DNA from 3 places in the Hydrogenophaga sp. NH-16 genome. Region 2 is predicted to be linked to each of the others. Evidence: predicted binding sites of a transcription regulator. Region 2 holds the regulator's gene; each other region holds the start of a gene.
What was found. Region 2 encodes FNR, which switches genes on or off when oxygen is low (the NO sensors DNR and NnrR bind a similar motif). Its sites were predicted from a motif close to TTGATNNNNATCAA; they were not measured.

Region 1: the regulator FNR is predicted to act here: its motif matches at 2,109-2,122, upstream of DD542_RS16825 (TraR/DksA family transcriptional regulator).
Region 3: the regulator FNR is predicted to act here: its motif matches at 3,558-3,571, upstream of DD542_RS22105 (FeoA family protein).

What each region holds. Positions count from the first base shown of each region.
Region 1 is NZ_CP029344.1:3,485,715-3,493,110, reverse strand. Features, by position in the region: gene DD542_RS16845 (FAD-dependent oxidoreductase) at 1-377, shown strand, start outside; gene DD542_RS16840 (S-adenosylmethionine decarboxylase) at 388-771, opposite strand; gene DD542_RS16835 (VOC family protein) at 777-1,211, opposite strand; gene DD542_RS16830 (hypothetical protein) at 1,224-1,601, opposite strand; gene DD542_RS16825 (TraR/DksA family transcriptional regulator) at 1,641-2,027, opposite strand; gene DD542_RS16820 (enoyl-CoA hydratase/isomerase family protein) at 2,232-3,071, shown strand; gene DD542_RS16815 (PhaM family polyhydroxyalkanoate granule multifunctional regulatory protein) at 3,095-4,147, shown strand; gene DD542_RS16810 (FIST N-terminal domain-containing protein) at 4,172-5,455, shown strand; gene DD542_RS16805 (ProQ/FINO family protein) at 5,436-6,263, opposite strand; gene DD542_RS16800 (helix-turn-helix transcriptional regulator) at 6,336-7,067, opposite strand; gene DD542_RS16795 (hypothetical protein) at 7,197-7,396, shown strand, end outside.
Region 2 is NZ_CP029344.1:3,006,539-3,013,934, forward strand. Features, by position in the region: gene DD542_RS14460 (sulfite exporter TauE/SafE family protein) at 1-456, opposite strand, end outside; gene hemN (oxygen-independent coproporphyrinogen III oxidase) at 507-1,886, opposite strand; gene fnr (fumarate/nitrate reduction transcriptional regulator Fnr) at 2,064-2,783, shown strand; gene DD542_RS14475 (hypothetical protein) at 2,862-3,155, opposite strand; gene DD542_RS14480 (FixH family protein) at 3,203-3,439, opposite strand; gene ccoG (cytochrome c oxidase accessory protein CcoG) at 3,533-4,906, opposite strand; gene ccoP (cytochrome-c oxidase, cbb3-type subunit III) at 5,045-5,959, opposite strand; gene DD542_RS14495 (cbb3-type cytochrome c oxidase subunit 3) at 5,990-6,127, opposite strand; gene ccoO (cytochrome-c oxidase, cbb3-type subunit II) at 6,140-6,883, opposite strand; gene ccoN (cytochrome-c oxidase, cbb3-type subunit I) at 6,897-7,396, opposite strand, start outside.
Region 3 is NZ_CP029344.1:4,575,864-4,583,259, reverse strand. Features, by position in the region: gene DD542_RS22125 (crosslink repair DNA glycosylase YcaQ family protein) at 1-614, opposite strand, end outside; gene kynA (tryptophan 2,3-dioxygenase) at 632-1,510, opposite strand; gene kynU (kynureninase) at 1,522-2,796, opposite strand; gene kynB (arylformamidase) at 2,816-3,442, opposite strand; gene DD542_RS22105 (FeoA family protein) at 3,634-3,942, shown strand; gene feoB (ferrous iron transport protein B) at 3,939-5,813, shown strand; gene DD542_RS22095 (hypothetical protein) at 5,810-5,998, shown strand; gene DD542_RS22090 (class I SAM-dependent methyltransferase) at 6,005-6,934, opposite strand; gene DD542_RS22085 (YkgJ family cysteine cluster protein) at 6,947-7,267, opposite strand; gene argF (ornithine carbamoyltransferase) at 7,276-7,396, opposite strand, start outside.

The sequences.
Region 1 (7,396 bases), 480 kb from region 2:
GCTATGTGGACGCCAGCCACCAGTCGCTGCAGCGGGTGGCCGGGCCGCGCGTGTGGACCTGGTACCTGCCGCTGGGCGACGAGCCGGGCGCGCGCCAGGCGCTGCTGGATCGGCCCTGGACCCACTGGCGCGACCGCGCGCTGGCCGAGCTGTCGCTTCCGCACCCGGACCTGCCGGCGCGGGTGCGCGAGGTGGCGGTGACGCGCTACGGCCATGCGATGGCCATCCCGGCGCCCGGATCGCTGTACGAGGGGCCGTGGCACGACGACCGGCTGGTGTTCGCGCACGCCGATTGGGCCGGCTACTCGGTGTTTGAGGAGGCTTTCACGCGCGGCCACCTGGCCGGGCAGCACATCGCGCGCCGGCTGCGCGGCTGAACGAGAGGGATCAGGCGGCGGGCGCCGCGCCGCGCTCGACCGAACGCCGGACGACCTCGGCCGGTGCAAACAACACCAGCAGCGCATCCATCAGCTGTTGCGCGCGCGCCGAGTGGTCGGCGCCGAAGTTGCAGACGTACACGTCCAGGCTCACGCTGCGCGACTCCGGCCAGGTGTGCACGCACAGGTGCGACTCGGCCAGCAGCACCGTGGCGGTGACGCCGCCCGGGCCCTGCGGCGTGTCGGGGAAGCGATGCCCCAGTTGCGCCACGGCCTGCAGGCCGCTGGCCTGCACCCGCTGCACGGAGGCGGCCAGCAGCCGCTCGGCGTCGGTCAGCCAGGCCTGGTCGCAGCGGCAGCCGCGCAGGTCGGCGGTCAGGTGCAGGCCGTTCACGGCGCTCAGGCGGCGAAGATGGCCTCGGTGCTGGCGAAGCCCTTGACCTCGATCGGGTTGCCGCAGGGGTCGCAGAAGAACATGGTCCACTGCTCGCCCGGCTGGCCCTCGAAGCGCACCTGCGGTGGCAGCACGAAGTCCACGCCCGCAGCGGTCAGGCGATCGGCCAGCGCGCGCCACTCGGACAGCAGCAGCACCAGGCCGAAGTGTGGCATCGGCACCAGGTGCTCACCCACGCGGCCGGTGCGCGTGGTCTTGAACGGCTCGCCCAGGTGCAGCGAGATCTGGTGACTGAAGAAGTCAAAGTCGACCCAGGTGTCGGTGCTGCGCCCTTCGGTGCAGCCGAGCACGCCGCCGTAGAAGCGCCGGGCCTCGTCCAGGTCGGTGACGTGGAAGGCGAAGTGGAACAGGCTTCGGGCGGGCAGCGTGCTGGAGGTCATCCGCGCAGGATATCAGCGCTGTGTCGGGTCGGCGGCCTTCTGGTCGAACTTCAGGAAATACTGGCGCGCCATCGCGACCAGCTGGGCATCGCTGGGGTGGTCGCTGTTGACCACATCGACCACGGCCTTGTCCGTCGCGTGCGCGTTGTGCTTGCACCAGTCGCGGAACTCGATCTTGGCGCTGGCCGGACCGGTCAGCAGCACCTCGGATACACCCTCCAGCGAGTCCGCGATGGCCTTGAAGAAGTCCTTGTCGGCGCCGACGTGCCCGTGCTTGGGCGTGTGCTGCTGGCGCGCCTTGACGCGCTGCGCCTCGATGTGCTCCTTGTCGAACATCAGCACGTGGGCCTGGCTGTGGTCCATCCAGACGACGGCGTGGAATGTGGTCATGCAAAGTACTCCTGAAAAAAGTGAGGAAAGAAAAAAAGATCAGTAGCCGGCCGGCTTGGTGGCGCCGCTGGCCTGTTCGGCCTTGTCCTGGCAGGCCACACAGCGCAGGGCCACAGGGTTGGCGTGCAGGCGGGCGGTGGCGATCGCATCGCCGCAGTCCACGCACAGGCCGTAGCTGCCGTCGGCCACGCGCTGCAGCGCCTCGTCGATGGCGACCAGCTCGGCCGACTCGCGCTCTTCCATGGCAAACGCCAGGTCGCGCTCGGCATCGGCCTGCGCCCAGTCGTCGCTTTCGGTTTCGCGCGCGTTGGCCGCGGCCTCGGCGCGGCCGATCTTGCCGCCACGCTGCGCCCGCAGCTGCGCCAGCACGTCGGCGCGCATGGCCTGCAGCTGCTGTCGGAAGGTGTCGGAAATGGGGGTGTTCATGGTTCTCCTCGTGTGTGGGTTCTGGGTCGGGCGGGTCCTGGGACCACGGTTTCATGGTGCGCCCGACTGTGTGTGACTGCCTTGATCAGCGTCAAGCCTGCCGCCGTTCAGGCCCGTTGCCAAGGGGAAATCCCCGGCGGAAAACACGGCATTCCCACGCAGAATCGGCGGCTTCACTTTCAAGAATCTGCAGGAGAAACAACGATGTCCGCTGTCGACTACAGCCGCTACCAGACCCTCGACATCACACGCCGCGGACCGACCGTGGACGGCGTGCCCTCGGTGCTGGACATCCGCATGAAGGCCGACGGCCCCGGCGGCAATGGCAAGCTGCCCACCGCCGGCCACGAGGGCCACTGGGAACTGAGCGAAATCTGGCGCGACGTCGGCCGCGACGACAGCGTGCGCTGCGCTGTGCTGCGCGGCAGCGGCATGGGCTTCTCCGGTGGCGGCGACCTGGCGCTGGTGCAGGACATGGCGACCGATTTCGAGGTCCGCACCCGGGTCTGGAAAGAGGCGCGCGACCTGGTCTACAACGTGATCAACTGCGACAAGCCCATCGTCAGCGCGATGCACGGCCCGGCGGTGGGTGCGGGCCTGGTGGCCGGCCTGCTGGCCGACATCTCGATGGCCGCGAAAAGCGCGAAGATCGTCGACGGCCACACCCGCCTGGGCGTGGCAGCGGGCGACCACGCCGCCATCGTCTGGCCGCTGCTGTGCGGCTTGGCCAAGGCCAAGTACTACCTGATGCTGTGCGACCCGATCAGCGGCGAGGAGGCCGAGCGCATCGGCCTGGTGTCGCTGGCCGTCGACGACGACGCGCTGCTGGACAAGGCCTGGGAGGTCGCTGATCGCCTCGCCTCGGGCAGCCAGACCGCCATCCGCTGGACCAAGTACTCGCTGAACAACTGGCTGCGCCAGGCCGGCCCGGCCTTCGACACCTCGCTGGCGCTCGAATTCATGGGTTTTGCCGGACCGGATGTGCGCGAAGGTGTGGCATCCTTGCGCGAGCGCCGTGCGCCGCGTTACGGTGCCGACACCTGACCATGTTCCACCAGGAGACCGCCATGAGCGACACCAGCGGATTCGGCAAGTTCGTCCCCGGTTTCGAGTTCCTGCAGAACCTCGCGGGGCAGGCCGCCGGCGGCGTCGCGGAGGGCCTGGGCAAGAGCCTGCCGCAGATGCCCAACCTGGGCCACTGGGTGGCGCCGACCTTCAACGTCGAGGACCTGGAAAAGCGCATCGAGGAATTGAAGGCGGTGCAGTTCTGGCTCGACCAGAACGCCAAGGCCCTGGGCGCGACCGTCCAGGCGCTGGAGGTGCAGAAGATGTCGCTGGCCACGCTCAAGGCGATGAACTTCAACCTCGGCGATGTGGCCAACGCGCTCAAGCTCAAGGCGGCCGACACGGTGTCGGGCCTTACCGGCAAGGTGCCGACACAGTTCGCGGGGCTGGAGATTCCCGAGCGCACCTACGGCAACCCCGGCGCCCCGTCCGAGGCGGCCGAACCGGCTCCGGGGCCCGCCGCGCAGCCCAAACCCCGCAAACCCGCCGCCAAGGCTGCGCCGCCAGCCGATGCCGCGCCGGGCGTGGTCGATCCCATGGCCTGGTGGGGCGCGCTGTCGCAGCAGTTCCAGCAGATCGCCAGCACCGCGATGAAGGACATGGCCAAGCAGGGCGCACTGGACGCCACGCGCAACGTGGCCAGCGGGTTGACCGAGCAGGCGGTCAAGACCGCCACGGGCATGGCCGCCAAGGCGGGCCGCTCGGTGGGCGACACCGTCGGCCGCGCGGCCGGCATGGGCTCGGCGGCGGTGCGCGCCGTCACTGGTGGCTCGTCGGCGGCGGACAAACCGGCGGCCGCCAGAAAGCCCGCACCGAAGGCCCGCCGCGCCGCACCCAAGAAGGTTGCCGCGAAGAAACCAGCCACGAAGGCTGCACCTGCCGCGCCCACACAGCCCCTGGGTGCGGGCGACTGGCCCATGCCCACCGCGTTCTTCCCTGGCTTCCTGCCGGCGTCCGGTGCGGCCGCGAAAAAATCGCCCGCCGCCAAGGCCCCTGCGACCAAGAAGACCGCTGTCCGCAAGACCGCGGCCAAGAAGGCCCCGCGCCGTCGCTGAACTCCGGGAAGGTCTGCCACCGCCATGAAGCTGTTTCCCTACGCCCACGCGACCCACCCGCAGTGGCGCATGGCCGCGGCCCTGGTGCTGGCCCAGCTGCGCGCGCAGATGGCCCTGCCGGCCTACGCCGCCACGCCGTCGCTCGGTCTGCTCTACATCACCGACCACTACGCCACCCAGGCGCAGGCCATCCTCGACCACCTGAGCGCCGAGCTGCCCGAGATCACCGACTGGTCCGGCACCGTGGGGGTTGGCATCGCGGCCAACAACGTCGAGTACTTCGACGAACCTGCGCTGGCGGTCATGCTGTGCGACCTCAGCCCCGACCAGTACCGCGTCTTCAGCGGTGTCGCGCCGCTGCCGGCCAGCGGCAGCGAGCCGTCGGGCTTCGTCGCGCACACGGCGCTGCTGCACGCCGACCCGGGCGCGCACGACCTGGGTGAGCTGGTGGCCGAGGTCGCCGACCGCACGCAGTCGGGCTATGTGTTCGGTGGCCTGGTGGGCAGTCGCTCGGCCAGCGTGCAGTTCGCGGCCAGCAGCGCCGGCCATCTGCGGGGGCAGGGGGCGGTGGGCGGGGTGTTCAGCGGCGGCATCAGCGGCGTGGCCTTCGGTCCGGATGTGGAGCTGATCTCGCGTGTGACCCAGGGCGCGCAGCCGATCGACCGCGAGCGCACGATCACCGCGGTCGAGGGCAACCTGGTGCTGGAACTCGATGGTGAAGCCGCGCTGGACGTGTTGCTGCGCGAACTGGGTGTGTCGCTGGCGCAGCCGCAGCAGGCCATGGAGCGGCTGCGCCGCACCCTGGTCGGTCTCACGCTGCCGCAGCACCGGCAGGACGATGCGCCCGCGCAGCGCCATGCGCGCGGCCAGTTCGGTCCGGAGGTCATGGTGCGCCACATCATCGGGCTGGACCCGGCCCGCCACGGCGTGGCGGTGGCCGAGCACCCGCCGCTGGGCGCGCGGCTGGCTTTCTGTGAGCGCCATATGCAGGCAGCGCGCGCCGACCTGATCCGTGTCTGCAGCGAGATCCGCGAAGAACTGGAGCCCGAGACCCTTGGCATGGGCTCCAGCATGGTGGCGGCCGACCCCGAGCCGGTGGCGGCGCGCCACATCGTCGGCGCCATCTACGTCAGCTGCTCGGGCCGTGGGGGGCTGCACTTCGGGGCGCCCAGCGCCGAACTGCAGATCGTGCGCCGCGCGCTGGGCGACGTGCCGCTGGTGGGCTTCTTCGCCGGTGGCGAGATCGCACACCAGCAGCTCTACGGCTACACCGGTGTGCTGACGGTGTTCACGGCGCCGGTGGTTTAGCGGCCGCCTGCCGCGCCCGGGCGCGCTCGAGCGAGCGGTTGGCGTCCAGCACGTGCAGGCCGTACATGTCGGCGAACTCGTTGATGCCCTTGCCGCTGGCCTCGAAGGCGCGCAGCAGCGCGTCCTCGCGGGCGGCGCGGGCGCTGACCTCGGCCAGCGCGTCGCGGCTGATCTGGTTCACCTCCTCGTCGCGGCCGTGCACGCGCTGCAGGTACTCGTCGGGTGAGAGGCCCGAGGCCTCGTAGGCCTTGAGGATGCGCTGGCGCAGCTTGGGGCGCAGGTCCTCGCGGCTGCGCGCGCCGCGGCGGCGGAACACCTCGATCAGCGCGTGGTGCACCTGTTCAGGCGTCAGGGCTTCCACCGGCTGGCCGCTGAGGTCGTGGCGCTGCTGGCCCGAGGCGATCACCGTGAGGTAACGGGTGGAGCGCGCGTGCAGCGCCAGCGCGGCCTTCAGGCTGTCCTTCTCCAGCACCCCGGGGTGGGCGGCCAGCAGGTCTTCAAAGATGCCGCGCTTGAGGGGCAGCGGTGTCTCGCCGAACAGCACCGGGCAGAGCGAAGCCAGCTGGTCCAGCACCGGGTGCTGGCGCGCAGGTGCCGCCTGGGCGGGCCGCTCGGCACTGGCCGCTCCTGGGGCCTGCGGGCGCCGGCCACCGCCGTTGCGGCCGCCTTGATTGCCACCATTGCGGCCGCCACGTGGCCGTTCGTTTCGGCGCGGTGGGCGGGCGTCACTGGCGGGCTGGGTGGCAGGGCTTTCAGCGGGCGCCGCAGCGGTGTTGTCGGGCATGTCGTGGTCGGCGGAAGCGGTCATGGCGAAGCAGAAATGAAACAGCCCGGGGTCCGGGCAAGCCCGACATCATGCCAGCACGGGCAAAGGCAGCCTTCACCGGCGCAGCCGACTGAAGGCCTCGAACTCCCAGCTGCGCATCGCCAGCACCAGCGTGTAGCCCTCGCGGTCTTTGTGCGCCAGCTTCTGGTCGGTCTGGTGCTGCTGCGCGAAGTCCTGCGCCACCTTCTGCAGCCTTTCAAGGAACACCGGCGCCAGTGCGCGGCTGACCGAGCCGTGCACCAGCATCACGCCCTCGCCCGCGCCGTCGAAGCCGCCTGCGAAATAGTCCAGCAGCGCGTGCTCGCGGAAGTAGTTCATCACCGGGCCGTGCGGGCGCCAGCGAAAGGTCTTGGCGAGCTTGAGGCGGTAGCGGTTGAGCGGCCTCAGCTCGATGATGCCGATGCGGTCGAGCTGCGCGAGGTATTTCACGCATTCGGCCTCGGTGAGCCGGTAGGCCGCGGTGATCTGCTCCAGCGTCCACTGGCTGAGCACGCAGATCGCCACCAGCAGCAGCTTTTTGTCGGCCACCACGGCGCGCTCCTGCTCGGCCGTCATTTCCTTGAGCAGCGGCTGCGCGTCGGCCACGCGGCGCGCCAGTTCGGCGAAGTCGATCTTGAGCGCGCGGCAGATCTCGTCCACCCGCGACAGCGACATGTCGCCCTTGGCCAGCATGCGCTTGACGCTGGACTCCGCCATGCCGAGGGCCTGCGCCAGGTCGGCGTAGGTCATCTGCGCGGCCTTGAGTTCCTTCTTGATGGTGGCGACGAGGTCGAGGGTGGTGCTCATGCGGTGCGGGTACCGCATGGCGATACCGGTGGTGAAGAGGAAGGCCACTGTATCGCACGGTGCGCCCTGATCTGAGGGGTCGGCCGGGACACTGCGCCCGCCGTTCCACCGACCCACGAGTGTCCTTCCATGCGCCTTCCCGCCGTTGCTCCCTCTCCCGCCTTCGGGCGCTGGGCCGCCGCTCTGCTGCTGCTCTGGCTGATTGCGCTGACCGCCGGCCCTGCGCTGGCCGAGGCGCTGGGCCTCGCGCTCAACGCCCACGGCCATGCGCAGCTGCACGCACACGGCCACCCCTTCGTCGATGCGCGCATCCTGCTGGGTGTTCCGAA
Region 2 (7,396 bases):
CGCCACCATCAGCGCGGAATACAGCAGCCCGCATGGCATCAGGGCCCACGCGACGCCGAGCACCGCGGGAGCCTTGGCTCCCAGCCGCCCGAGCACAGGACGCGTCCTGCGCCAGACGCCTTGGGCCAACCCGTCGAGCCAGGCTGGCTGGCGAGCCTGCCAGATCAGCACCAACCCGAGCAGCATCGCCGCCACGTGAAACATGGTCCAGACCGGCCGGATCACCGAAGTGTTGGTTCCGAGCCATGCCAAACCCTGCACCGACCCTGCAGCAAAAGCACCAAAGAGGGAATAACCGAGAAGTCGTCCGGCCTGGAAGGTCAGCAGAGCCGATGTGCTCTGGCGCCCAGTCCCGCCACGGCTGATGCCTGCACACGCGGCACCACACATGGCAACACAATGGGGACCTCCAGCGATCCCCATGAACAGTGCGGTGAGTGCCATGGATGTTTGCATGGCAGAACTCTAGCAGTCGCAGCCCTCGCGCCGGTTCGAAACCACGCGAGTCAGATGATCTTGGAGAAACGCGCCCGGTCCTGGTCGACCTGCAGGTTCTTGTCGAAAACCATGGCAATGGCGCGAACCAGATACCAGCCCGACGGCGTCACCTCCACACCTGAGTCGTCGATGCGAACCAGTCCGTGCTCGGCATAGCCAGCCAGTACCTCCAACTCGCGCGCAAAGTAGCTCTTGCAGTCGATCAGGTGCCCCAGGTTGATCGATTCGAACTGAAGCTGCCCCTGACACATCAGCGACATGATCACGGAGCGGCGCAGCAGGTCGTCCCTGGTCAGTGCCAGTCCACGCACGATCGGCAGCCGCCCCTGGTCCAGCGCGTCGTAGTACTCCTCGATCGTCTTGGCGTTTTGGCTGTAGGTCGCACCAATGCGGCCGATGGCCGAGACACCCAAAGCGATCAGGTCGCAATCCGGCTGCGTGCTGTAGCCCTGGAAATTCCGGTGCAGGCGCCCTTGCCGCTTGGCCACCGCCAGCGCATCCGTGGGCAGCGCAAAGTGATCCATGCCGACATAGACATACCCCGCATCACTCATCGCATCCAGTGAAGCCGACAGCATCGACAGCTTGTCTCCCGCGCTGGGCAACTCGGCAGCGACGATTCGCCGTTGCGGCTTGAAACGCGCCGGAAGATGCGCGTAGGCATACAGCGCGATGCGGTCGGGGCGCAACTGGTTGACCTGGGCAAGCGTACGGGCAAACGACTCAGGGGTCTGCAGCGGCAATCCATAGATGAGGTCCACATTCACCGACTCAAACCCGATCTTGCGGGCTGTCTCGACCAGAGCGAACACCTGTTCGGCCGGCTGAACCCGGTGCACCGCTTTCTGAACAGCGGGATCGAAATCCTGTACACCGAAACTCAGTCGGTTAAAACCCAACCTGGCCAGTGTCTGCAAGCGCTGGTCCGTCACCGTGCGGGGGTCAACCTCGATGGAGTACTCGCCTCCGGGCACGAGCGTGAAGTTGCGCCGGATCATCGTCAGGAGGTCTTCCAGCTCGGCGTCGGACAGGAAGGTGGGCGTCCCTCCTCCCAGATGCAGCTGGGACACGGCATGCCCTTTGCCGAAATGCTGTACCTGCAGCTCCACCTCACGCGACAGATACCGCAGGTATTCCGCAGCCCTTTCGTGGTGTTTGGTGATGACCTTGTTGCAGGCGCAGTAGTAGCAGACAGACTCGCAGAAAGGAATATGTACGTACAACGACAGCGGCAACGCGAGCGAGCCTGCCCGACGTTGTTCCAGCGCCTGGATGTAGTCGCTCTCCGTGAACGCTTCTACAAAGCGGTCCGCGGTGGGGTACGAGGTGTAGCGGGGCCCCGGGATGTCGAATCGCTTGAGCAATTCGTCTGAAATGGCGTGACTCACAAACAATTCTCCAGTTCTCAGCGCGAATGTGCACCAAGGCGGAAATCGCACCCTTGATCAAGATCAAGGGCCATCCAAGCCCCGGGTTTTCCCCCATGCTCGCAACGAGGATGAGAGCGCCCGCCTTGCTGGCACTTGTGGCCATGCGTTAAGCTTCGGGCGAAATCTGGAAGATTTATGGACATTCACAGCATCAAAGTCGCCTGTTCCAGCTGCAACCTTCGGGAGTTGTGTTTGCCAATGGGCCTCAATCCCGAGGAAATGGGCAAGCTGGACACCGTGATCTCCACGCGCAGGAGGATCAAGCGGGGAACCGCGCTGTTCAACACCGGCGACAAGTTCACTTCGCTCTACGCAGTGCGCTCGGGCTTCTTCAAAACCTGCGTGACCACGGCCGATGGGCGAGACCAGGTCACCGGCTTCCAGATGACCGGAGAAATCATCGGCATGGACGGCATCGTCAGCGACCGCCATTCCTGCGACGCGATTGCGCTTGAGGACGCCGAGGTCTGTGTGATGCCGTTTGACCAGGTCGAGGAACTCTCGCGGGAGTTCACCACACTGCAACACCATGTCCACAAGATCATGAGCCGGGAAATCGTCCGCGATCACAGTGTCATGCTGCTGCTGGGCAGCATGCGTGCCGAGGAACGTCTCGCAGCGTTCCTTCTCAATCTCGTCCAGCGTCTGCATGCACGAGGTTTCTCGCAGTCAGAGCTCATCCTTCGGATGACCCGGGAGGAGATTGGAAGTTACCTGGGCATGAAGCTCGAGACCGTGAGCAGGACTTTCTCGAAGTTCGTTGAGGAAGGCACCATCGAAGTCAAACAACGCTACGTACACATCAAGAACACCGATGCACTCAAGCAGATCGTGAACCCTCAGAGCTGCCGTTGAGTCTGGGCGTTTGAACGAAAGAAACCCCGCTTGGGCCCAAGGCCTGAGCGGGGTTTCTCTTTGTGTGCAAGCCGAGGGTTAGCCGCACCCGCCGTTGCGGGCGCAGTCCCGGGGGCGCTCCGCTTCGGGAACCGGGCAGCGGTTGACTTCGAACGGAGACATGGACAACAGGGTGGTCAGCGCGCTCGATGCCATGGTGACGCCCCAGAACACAAAGAACGCCAAGGTGTAGATGGCTTGGCGAGACAACTCCAGGGGGCTGCCGAACCAATGGAGATCACCAGGGTCGACCATGGCGAAAACAACCATCTCAAGCACGGCAGCCACCAGAAAGGCAGGCCAAGCTATCCACATCCACCGCTGAGCATTCATGAGCGTCACCTTCACTCCTGTGTTGTCACATCCGGTGGTGTGGCGTCCTACTTGGAGGGTGCCGCCGGGACGACGGGGGAGGCGGCGTGATTGCGGGCCTGATGGGCCGGCTGCAACTTGGCCATCGCATCGACCTTGGCCTGCCCTTCCAGTCGCTGAGCCGCCGCAAGATCCCTCTCGTAATCGGACTTGTTGAGCACAGGGTCTGGATTCTTCACGGCGATGACCACGGTGACCAGACCTGCAATGATGACCAGCAAAGGACCGCCCACCACCATCCACATGTGCGGGACCTTCCACCAAGGTGTGCTTGGTGCGCGGTCAACTGGACGAGAAATTGCTGACATGACTTGTTCCATAAGGCTTATAAATCCAGTTTAGCGCGGAACGATGAAGACCGCCTTCTCCACGACCTCGGACGCATCAGCGGCGGTGGACCGGACGGTGAACCGTATCGGGTGCGATCCGGCGGGTGCGGCGTTGGGCGGGATCTGCACCCGCACGGCGGCGGAACGCACTTCAGTGGAAAGCACGTCCACCTCGGTTTCCGACGCGATCATCACGCCCTCAAGACCGTCGACGCTGATCTGGTAGCGCTGCGGCGACTCGGTCGCATTCATGATCTGCAGGCGGAACACGTTTTCGATGCGCCCCTGCTCCACCATGCGCGCCAGCGCGCCACGGTCGCGAATCACATCAACTTTCAGCGGCGTGCGCAGGAAGAGACTGACAAACACAGCCAGGGTGATGACCGCCAGAACGCTGGAGTAGACGAGCACCCTGGGACGGAAAGCGTGGCGGACCATCTGCTCACGGGTCCAGCCCTTGGCCATGCCGTTCTGCGTCGAGTACTTGACCAGTCCTCGCGGATAGCCCACCTTGTCCATCACCTCATCACAGACATCGATGCAGGCACCACAGCCAATGCATTCGTACTGCAGTCCGTTGCGGATGTCGATGCCCGTCGGACAGACCTGCACGCAGAGCGTGCAGTCGACGCAAGCCCCAAGGCCCAGGGTCTTGGGGTCGGCTTTCTTCGAACGTGCTCCGCGCGGCTCTCCACGCGCCTTGTCGTAGGTCACGATCATCGTGTCCTTGTCGAACATGGCGCTCTGGAAGCGGGCGTAGGGACACATGTACTTGCAGACCTGCTCGCGCATGAAGCCCGCGTTGCCGTAGGTCGCGAAGCCGTAGAAGAAGATCCAGAAGGTCTGCCAAGGCCCCAGTGAAGCGGCCAGGCTCAGACTCGCCAGCTCCCGGATGGGTGTGAAGTAGCCAACGAACGTGAAGCCGGTCCAGAGGGCGAACAGGACCCACAGGGCGTGCTTGAGCGAACGCTTGCCGACCTTGCGGGCGTCCAGGCTCGATTCGTCCAGCCGGATCCGCGCCGAGCGGTCCCCCTCCACCTTCTTCTCGATCCACAGAAAGATCTCGGTGTAGACGGTCTGGGGGCAGGCATAACCGCACCAGAGGCGACCGGCGACCGCAGTGAACAGGAACAGCGCCAGCGCGGAGATGACCAGCAGTCCTGTCAGGTAGATGAAGTCCTGCGGGTAAAGGACCAGACCAAAAATGTAGAAGCGGCGCGCTTCGAGATCGAAGAGCACCGCTTGGCGGGCGTTCCACTCCAGCCAGGGCAATCCGTAAAAGATGATCTGGGTGAACCAGACCAGCGCCCAGCGCCACTTGGAGAACAGCCCGGACACCGAACGGGGATGGATCTTCTTTCGCGAGGCGTAGAGGGAAACCATCACCTCATCGTCCTCCGGGACACCTTTCGGCGTCTCGGGAACGATGGGAATCACGGGGGGCTTAACAGTGCTTGTGGCGTCTGGCGCTGGAGAACTCACGGATGACCTGGCGGGAGAGAAGTAACTGGCTTCAGGCCATCACTGCTTGGCGGCAGGCTTGTTGGACAAACCCCAGACGTAGGAAGCCAGCACGTTGATCTGGGCTTCGTTCAGCAGCGCGGCCTGCGGCGGCATATGATTGTTGAAACCATTGTTGACGGCACGAATGATCGCCTCTTCGCCCCAGCCATGCAGCCAGACGCCGTCGGTCAGGTTGGGGGCACCCACCGCTGCCATGCCTTTGCCCTCGGGACCGTGGCATGCCGCGCAAGCTGCGAACTTGGCCTTACCCTGCGAAGCACGAACCGAATCGTTCGGGCTGCCGGAGAGGCTGAGCACGTAGTGGGCCACGTCCTTGACGTCTTCAGGACCACCCACAGCCGCAGCCATCGGGGGCATGACGCCGGTACGCCCCTGTGCAATCGTAGTCTTGATGTAGGCGTGATCGGAACCACCCAGCCAGTCGCCATCGGCAAGGTTGGGGAAGGACTTGGCGCCGCGGGCGTCGGAACCATGGCACTGGGCGCAGTAGTTCATGAACAGGCGCTCGCCAATAGCCATCGCCTGGGCGTCGGCCGCGATCTCCTCCGGCTTCATGCCGTTGTACTTCGCATAGATCGGGGCAATGGCGTCCTCGACCTTTTTCACCTCTGCGGCGTGCTGCCCCTGGGACGACCAGCCCAGGGCACCCTGGAACTTGCCAAACATCGGGTAAAGGGCGCCGTACACGAGGGCAAAGACCACGGTGATGATGAACAGGTACACCCACCATTTGGGAAGGGGGTTGTTCATCTCACGCAGGTCACCGTCCCATACGTGTCCCGTGGTGTTGTCGGCGTGGGTGGCAGCCTTGGTCGTGCCGCTGATGTACAGCAGCACCGCGCAGGCGATGATGCTGACGAGCGTGATACCGGCCACGTAGAGGTGCCAGAAGTCGCTGATGAAGTCGCTCATGATGTTTTCTCGTGTTCGTTCCGCAATCGCTCAGTCGTCCTGGAAAGGCAGCTGGGCCGCCTCCTCGAAATCGCGCTGATTGCGTTTGGACCAGGCCCAGACCAGGATGCCGACAAAGGTCAGCAGGCTGATCGCCGTGACGATGCTGCGAAGATCGTTGATGTCCATGGTCTCGCCCCTTTATTGGGTCTTCGCCTCGGCAGCCGGCGCGGCCGTCTGTGCCTCTGCTGCGGGAGCTGCGGCTTCAGGTGCGGCGGCGGGAGCAGCCTCTGCAGGAGCAGCGGCTGCGGGCGCGAGCTTGGCGGCGCTGCGTGCCGTGCCCAGCACCTGCAGATAGGCGATGACCGCCTCCATCTGTGTCTTGCCCTTGACCTCTTCCACGGACTTGGCAATTTCTTCGTCGCTGTACGGGGCACCCAGCGTGCGCAACACTTCCATTCTCTTGGGCAGCACGTCCGCATCGACGGTCTTTTCAGCCAGGAACGGATAGGCAGGCATGTTGGACTCGGGGACCACATCGCGCGGGTTGTTCAGGTGAGCGCGATGCCATTCATCCGAATATCGACCGCCCACTCGATGCAGGTCCGGACCGGTGCGCTTGGAACCCCATTGGAAGGGGCGGTCGTACACGAACTCGCCAGCCACCGAGTAGGGGCCGTAACGCAGCGTCTCGGCCTGGAACGGCCGGATCATCTGCGAGTGGCAGTTGTAGCAGCCTTCGCTCACGTATACATCACGCCCCGCCAACTGCAGCGCGGTATAGGGTTTGAGACCCTCCACCGGCTGGGTGGTGGACTTCTGGAAGAACAGGGGAACGATTTCCACCAGACCGCCCACGGCCACCACGAGGGTGATCAGGACGATCATCAGGAAGTTGCTGGTCTCGATCCTTGCGTGACCAGTCACGGGTTCATTGTGTGCCATGTTGTTCTTCTCCTCAGGCGTGGGCGGGGTTGACGGCCATGACAGGGGCGTTGTGGGCCTTGCCCTGCATCGCGGTCATGACCACGTTCCAGAGCATCAGCACCATGCCGCTCAGGTAGAGCAGACCACCGACCAGGCGGATCACGTAGAACGGGAAGGTGGCCTTCACCGATTCAACGAATGTGTAGGTCAGGCTGCCGTCGGGGTTGACCGAGCGCCACATCAGGCCCTGCATCACACCGGCAATCCACATCGCGGCGATGTACAGCACGATGCCGATGGTGGCGATCCAGAAGTGCAGTTCGATGGCTGGCACCGAGTACATCTTCTTCTGGCCGAACAGGCGCGGGATCAGGTAGTACAGCGAACCCATGGACACCAGACCCACCCAGCCCAGAGCACCGGAGTGCACGTGACCCACGGTCCAGTCGGTGTAGTGCGACAGCGCGTTGACGGTCTTGATGGACATCATCGGGCCTTCGAAGGTGGACATGCCGTAGAACGACAGGGACA
Region 3 (7,396 bases), 1.6 Mb from region 2:
AGGCCGGGCTGGGGCAGGGGCGCGTACTTGTTCACCAGCACGTCCACCAGCCGGTCCAGCGTGGCGGGCACATCGTCGGGCGCGGTCTGCGGCTGGTGAGCCGTATAGAGGCGGATGCCGTTGTCGCGCCGCGCCACGCGCAGCAGGCCGCGGTAATGCATCGCGTCCAGCAGCTGGGTGCTGGCCTTGGACCGACCACCGAAGCCGTTGGTGGTGTGGCCGTGGGCGAAGTGCTCGTCCACCTCGCGTGGGTGGGCCTCGCCGCGTGCGTGCACGAAGTGCCAGACCGCCTCGGCCTGCGCCCAGCGTTCGGCGGGCCATTCGCGCAGCGCGCTGCGCGGGTGCATGAGCGCGTGCAGCTCGGGTGTGACGAAGCCGTAGTTGACGAAGAAGTCCTCTTCGATCGCGAGCTTCGGGTAACGCCGTTCCAGGTCGCCCACCCGGTAGCCCTGGACTCGGTGGCGCAGCGTCAGGTCCTGTGCGCGGGTGGGCGAACGGATCGGGTCGGCCTGCACAAACCCCAGGCGATCGATGGCTTTGGGCAGGGTGGTGGGGGCGAAGAGGCTGCGCGCCACGGCGTGGCGGCGCAGGTGGGCGAGGGTGATGGCGGCCATGCGCCATCATGCCGGAGTCAGAGTGCTGTTCTGAGTGTCCAGATCTCGGGGAACAGCACCACGTCCAGCATCTTGCGCAGGTAGCTCACGCCACCGGTGCCGCCGGTGCCGCGCTTGAAGCCGATCACGCGCTCGACCGTGGTCACGTGGCGGAAGCGCCAGAGGCGGAACGCATCCTCCAGGTCGGTGAGTTCTTCGCCGAGCTGGTAGAGGTCCCAGTGCTGCCTGGGGTTGCGATAGACCTGCAGCCAGGCCTGCTCGACCGCCTCGTTGGCCTCGTAGGGCTGGGTCCAGTCGCGCTGCAGATGCGAGGCCGGCACCGCGATGCCGCGGCGCGCCAGCAGGCGCAGGCTCTCGTCGTACAGCGAGGGCGCTTCGTAGGCCGCCTGCACCATGGCCGCGCGCTCCGGGTGGTGCGCATGGGGCTTGAGCATGGCGGCGTTCTTGTTGCCCATCGCGAACTCGATGCAGCGGTACTGGAAGCTCTGGAAGCCGCTGGAGTGACCGAGGTAGGGCCGGATGGCGCTGTACTCGGGCGGTGTCATGGTGGCCAGCACGTCCCAGGCGTGCACCAGCTGTTCCATGATTTTCGAGACGCGCGCCATCTGCTTGAAGGCGGGGTTCAGCTCGTCGGCCGCGATGTTGCGGATCGCGGCGGTCAGCTCGTGCAGCATCAGCTTCATCCAGAGTTCGCTGGTCTGGTGCTGCACGATGAACAGCATCTCGTCGTGCGCGGGTGAGAGCGGCTTCTGCGCGGTCAGGATGGCGTCAAGCTGCAGGTAGTCGCCGTAGCTCATGTCGTGGCTGAAATCCAGCTGCGCCTTCTCGTCGCGCACGATGGATTCGGTGGCCGAGGCGGGCGTGCTGCCGCCGGTGTCGTGGTAGGGGCAGGTCATGGCGTCTCCTCTCAGGTCACCGCATGTTTCTGGTTGAACTCGGGGCGCTTCCACTCGCCCGATTCGAGCACCTGCTTCAGGTACTCGACCGCGTTCCACACGTCGACAAAGCCGATGTACAGCGGCGTGAAGCCGAATCGCAGGATGTCCTTGTGGCGCCCGCCGTCGCCGGCGCGGTAGTCGCCGATCACGCCGCGCGCGATCAGGGCCTGCACGATGGCGTACGCCCCTTCGTCTCGGGTCAGACAGACCTGGGAACCGCGCAGCGCGTGTTCCCGTGGCGTCGCCAGACCCAGGCCGTGGCCCGCGCAGCGCTCTTCGACGAGTTGAATGAAGAGGTCGGTCAGCGCCAGCGACTTGGCGCGCAGCGCGGCCATGCCGCCGAAGGGCTCGGCGCCCAGCACGGTGTCCACACCGCATTCCAGCGCGGCCAGGCTGATCATGGGTTGCGTGCCGCACTGGTAACGCGTGATGCCCGGTGCGGGCTGGTAGTCGGGCGTGAAGGCGAAGGGCGCGGCGTGGCCCCACCAGCCGGCCAGCGGTTGCCAGAAGCGGTCGGCGTGCAGCGGGTTGACCCAGACGAAGGCGGGCGCGCCGGGGCCGCCGTTGAGGTACTTGTAGCCGCAGCCGACCGAGAAGTCGGCCTTGGCCTTCTTCAGGTCCACCGGCACCGCGCCCGCGCTGTGCGCCAGGTCCCACACGGTCAGGATGCCCTCGGCGTGCGCGGCCGCGGTCACGGCCGCCATGTCGTGCATGGCGCCGGTGCGGTAGTTCACGTGCGTGAGCATGAGGATGGCGACCTCGGCGGTCAGCGAGGCGGCAATCTCCTCGGGCTCGACCAGCACCAGTTCCATGTCGTGCTGCTTGCACAGCGCCTCGGCGATGTAGAGGTCGGTCGGGAAGTTGCTGCGCTCGCTCACGATGCGCTTGCGCTGGGGTGCGTCGGCGGCGGCGATGTTCATGGCCGCGCTCAGCACCTTGAACAGGTTGACCGAGGTGCTGTCGGTGGCCACCACCTCGCCCGGGCCGGCGCCGATCAGTCGGGCAATCTTGTCGCCCACCTTGCCCGGCATCTGGAACCAACCGTGCTTGTTCCAGCTTTGAATCAGGTCGGTGCCCCATTCCTGCGTCACCACCTGGGCCACGCGGCCGGGGGCGGCCCGCGGCATCACGCCCAGCGAGTTGCCGTCGAGGTAAATGGTGTCGACGGGCAGGTTGAACTCGTCGCGCAGGTCGCGCAGCGGGTCCTGGATGTCCCTCTGCAGGCAGTCTTCTTTGGTGGTCATCGGTGGGTCTCCTTCGGGTTCACAGTTCACGCAACACCGCGCGCACCGGGCTGGCGTCGGCGGTGGTCAGCTTCATGGGCAGGGCAATCAGCTCGTAGTCGCCCTCGGGCACGTCGTCCAGCAGCAGGTTCTCCAGCACGCGCAGGCCGCGCCGGCGGATGGTCTGGTGGCTGTCCAGGGTCTTGCTCTCGGCCGGGTCGATGCTGGCGCTGTCGATGCCGATCAGCACCACGCCGCGGTCGGCCAGCAGGGCCACGGTCTCGGGTGCGAAGGCGGGCAGGGCGGTATCGAAGCGGTCCTGCGGCATGCGCTCGTAGACCCTGACCAACACCCGTGGCGGGAGGCCGTCCATCGCGTGCGCGATGTGCTCCGGCCGCACCAGCGGCCCGCAGCCGATGGCGTGGACCACCCGGCACGGGCCGATGAAGGCCTGCAGGTCCACAGCGCCGATGGCCGCGCCCTCGGGGTCGTAGTGCAGCGGCGCGTCGGCGTGGGCGCCCACGTGCGGGCTCAGCGTGATGGCACTCACGTTGACCGGGCAGCCGGGGCCGATGCGGGCCACCCACTGTTGCGAATAGGCCGTGTCGCCCGGAAACACGGGCGATCCGGCATGCACAGGAGGGGAAATGTCCCAGAGCTTTTTCATGGTTAGCGGAAGGTAGCACCCACGAAAAAACCGTGGTGTCGGTTATTCCCAACGATCAGACAATAATTTAAACCTAAAGCAAATCGGATGCAGGGCAAAGAAATCCGGCCAGACTTTGATTAAAAGCAAATGAGAACCACTCTCGTTTGATTACATTGAAAACATCTCTTCTTCCAATGTCGGGTTCCACCATGTCCACTGCCCCGTCCCCTTCCTGCACCGGCGCCTGCCCGGACGCCCGCGACACCGCGCCGCGTACCCTCGACGCCTGGCCCCTGCGCACCCCGGCGCTGCTGCAGGGTTTTGCGACGGTGCACGACCCCGAGGTTCGCCGGACCCTGCACCGCCTGGCCGAGATCGGCTTCCTGCCCGGCGAGGTGGTCGAAATCGTGGCGCGCGCCGGCGGCCGTGGTGGGCCGATCGCCGTGCGCGTGGGTGGCTCGACCTTCGCGCTGCGGGCCCACGAGGCGGCGCTGCTGCGCGTGCGGGAGGCGGCATGAACGGCGCTGTGGCACTGCCCCGCCTGGCGCTGCTGGGCAACCCGAACTGCGGCAAGACCGCGCTGTTCAACCTGCTCACCGGTGCGCGCCAGAAGGTCGCCAACTACGCCGGCGTGACGGTCGAGCGCAAGCAGGGCTGGCTGGAAACCCCGCAGGGCCGGCGGGCCCAGGTGCTGGACCTGCCGGGCACCTACAGCCTGGAGCCGCTGAGCCAGGACGAGTCGGTCACGCGCGACGTGGTCACCGGCCGGCTGCCCGGCGAGGCGCGGCCCGACCTGCTGGTCTGCGTGGTCGACGCCACCCACCTGCGGCTGAACCTGCGCCTGGTGCTCGAAGCCCAGGCGCTGGGCCTGCCGATGGTGCTGGTGCTGAACATGGCCGACGTGGCGCAGGCGCGCGGCGTGCGCATCGACATGGATCGCCTGGCGGAGGAGCTGGGCCTGCCGGTGGTCCCGGCCGTGGGTGTGCAGCGCGACGGCGCCCAGGCCCTGCTGCGCCAGCTCGACGAGCTGATGGCGGCCGGTCTGCCGCCAGCGCAAGCACCCGGCGACCTGGGCGTGGCGACCGACCCCGGGCACCTGAACCTGCGCGTGCGCACGCTGCTGGCCGCGGTGCTGGACGAGCCGCCGCGCCGCTGGACCGCCGACGACCGCATCGACCGCTGGGCGCTGCACCCGGTCTGGGGCTATGCGCTGCTGGCAGGCCTGCTGCTGCTGATGTTCCAGGCGGTGTTCGCCTGGGCCGCCTGGCCCATGGACCTGATCGAGGCCGGCATGGGCTGGCTGGGCGAACAGGTGGCTGCGCACATGGCCGAGGGGCCGCTGCGCAGCCTGCTGGTCGACGGCGTGATCGCGGGCGTGGGCGGCGTGCTGGTGTTCCTGCCGCAGATCCTGGTGCTGTTCCTGTTCATCTTCCTGCTCGAAGATTCGGGGTATCTGCCGCGCGCGGCTTTCCTCATGGACCGGCTGATGGGCAGCGTGGGGCTCTCGGGCCGCTCGTTCATTCCACTGCTGTCCAGCTTCGCCTGCGCGGTGCCGGGCATCATGGCCACGCGCACCATCAGCCACTGGCGCGACCGCTGGCTGACCATCCTGGTGGCGCCGCTGATGACCTGCTCGGCGCGGTTGCCGGTGTATGCGCTGCTGATCGGCGCTTTCGTGCCGCAGCGCACGGTGGCGGGCCTGTTCAACCTGCAGGGTCTGGTGCTGTTCGGCCTGTACGCGCTGGGCATCGCCAGCGCGATGGCGGTCGCCTTCATCGTCTCGCGCCGCGGCGCCGGCGGCCGGTCGACGCCGCTGCTGATGGAACTGCCGGCCTATCGCTGGCCCAGCGCGCGCAACATCGCCCGTGGCCTGTGGGAGCGCGCGCTGATCTTCATCAGGCGCGTGGGCGGGATCATCCTGGCGCTGATGGTGCTGCTGTGGTTCCTCTCCAGCTACCCGGCGCCGCCTGAGGGATTCACCGGCGCGGCGGTCGAGGCCAGCTTCGCCGGCCGCCTGGGCCTGTTCCTGGCACCGCTGTTCGCGCCGCTGGGCTTCGACTGGCGCATCGTGGTGGCACTGATCCCCGCGATGGCGGCGCGCGAGGTCGTGGTCGCGGCGCTGAGCACGGTCTACGCGCTGAGCGCCAGCGGCGACCAGGTGGCCGACGCGCTGGGGGGCCTGATTGGCAGCCAGTGGTCGCTGGCCACGGCGCTGTCGCTGCTGGTGTGGTTCGTCTACGCGCCGCAGTGTGTGGCCACGCTGGCGGCCATCCGGCGCGAGGCGGGCGGCTGGCGCCACGCGGCCATCGTCACGGTCTACCTGTTCGCCCTGGCCTGGGCGGCCTCGTGGCTCACCTACCGGCTGGTGCTGGCCTGGAGCGGTTCATGAACATCCAGTTTCTGATCGTCTTGCTGTGCGTGGGGGCTGCCCTGGTGTTCCTGCTGCGGCCCTGGTGGCGCCGTGTGCGCGCCGGTTCGCAGCAGCCGGCCAAGGCGGCGGGTGCCGAGGCCCCACCGTCCTCGGCCTGCGGAGCCTGCAAGGGCTGCAGTGGCCGCTCGGGCGGCTGCCACTGACGAGCGTCAGGCCAGCGCCGGCAGCCGCACCACCAGCACCTTGAGCGCGCGGTCGGGCGACACGTCGGCAAAGGCGGCGGGGTTGGGCAGGCGCTGCTCGATCACCAGTACCGGCGCTTCGGCGGCCAGCTGGTCGCGCAGGAACTGCTCGGGAATCTCCGGCGCGTTCAGGCAGAGCAGGGCACGGCCGCCGGGCTTGAGCAGGTCGGGCAGGCGGCGCAGCAGGCGCGGCCAGTCCTTGGTCGCCACGAAGCTGCCCTTCTGATAGCTCGGTGGGTCGGCGACCACCAGGTCGTATGGCCCCATTCGCGTGACCTTGCCCCAGGAGCTGAACAGGTTGTGCGCCAGGAACTTCGCGCGGCCGTGCATGCCGTTGAGCTGGTGGTTCTGCTGGCCGGTGGTCAGCGCACCCTGCGCCATGTCGAGGTTGACCACTTCCTTCGCACCGCCCTGCAGTGCGGCCACCGAAAAGGCGCAGGTGTAGGCGAACAGGTTGAGCACCTTGGCGCCGTTCGCGTGGGCGCGCACCCAGCGCCGGCCTTCGGCCATGTCGAGGAACAGGCCGTGGTTCTGGCCGCGCTGAACCTGCACGCGGTAGCGCGCACCGTCTTCGGTCACCACATGCGGATCGGGCACGCCGCCGGCCATCACGTCGGTGACGGGGCGGCTGACCGGCCCATCGGGCTGGCGGCGCTGGAACACCCAGTTCAGCGGCTGGCCGGGTGCGACTTGGGCCTGCCGGGCGGCCAGCGCCGCACCCACGGCACGGGCCTCGTCGTCGGTGGCCTCGCCGAACTTGGTGAGCACCCACACAGGCGGGTACCAGTCCAGTGCCCAGTCTTCGCAGCCGGGGTGCAGGCCGCCGCGGCCATGGAACAGGCGTTGCGCGTCGGAGCCCGGTGTGGCGCGGGCGATGGCGTCGAGCAGAGCTTGCATTGGGGCGCGTGTTCAGAGAGACCGGCCATCGCCCAGGGCAGGCAGGCCGTGGCGGCGGCGCGCCGACGCACAGGCGTCGCTGCCTTCCTCGAACTCGCGGCAGGGGCTGGGTCGCCATTCGTAGATCCCGCAGGTCGCCTTCTGGCCCACGGGGCCGTACAGCGCCGCGCAGCGCGGGCGGCCGTGGTCCGTGCCGCGCATGCGGCTGATGCCGTCGGTCACCGGCACCCACAGGCCATCGGGCACGCTGCCGCCTTCGGATTGCGTCTCGAACACCGAGAAGTCCACGCGGAAGCTGGCGCAGCAGGCGCCGCAGGTCGTGCAGGCGCTCACGGGGCGGCTCAGGCCAGGTGGCCCAGCAGCAGGTATTCCATCAGCGCCTTCTGCACGTGCATGCGGTTCTCGGCCTCGTCCCAGACCACGCTCTGCGGGCCGTCGATGACCTCGGCGGTCACTTCCTCG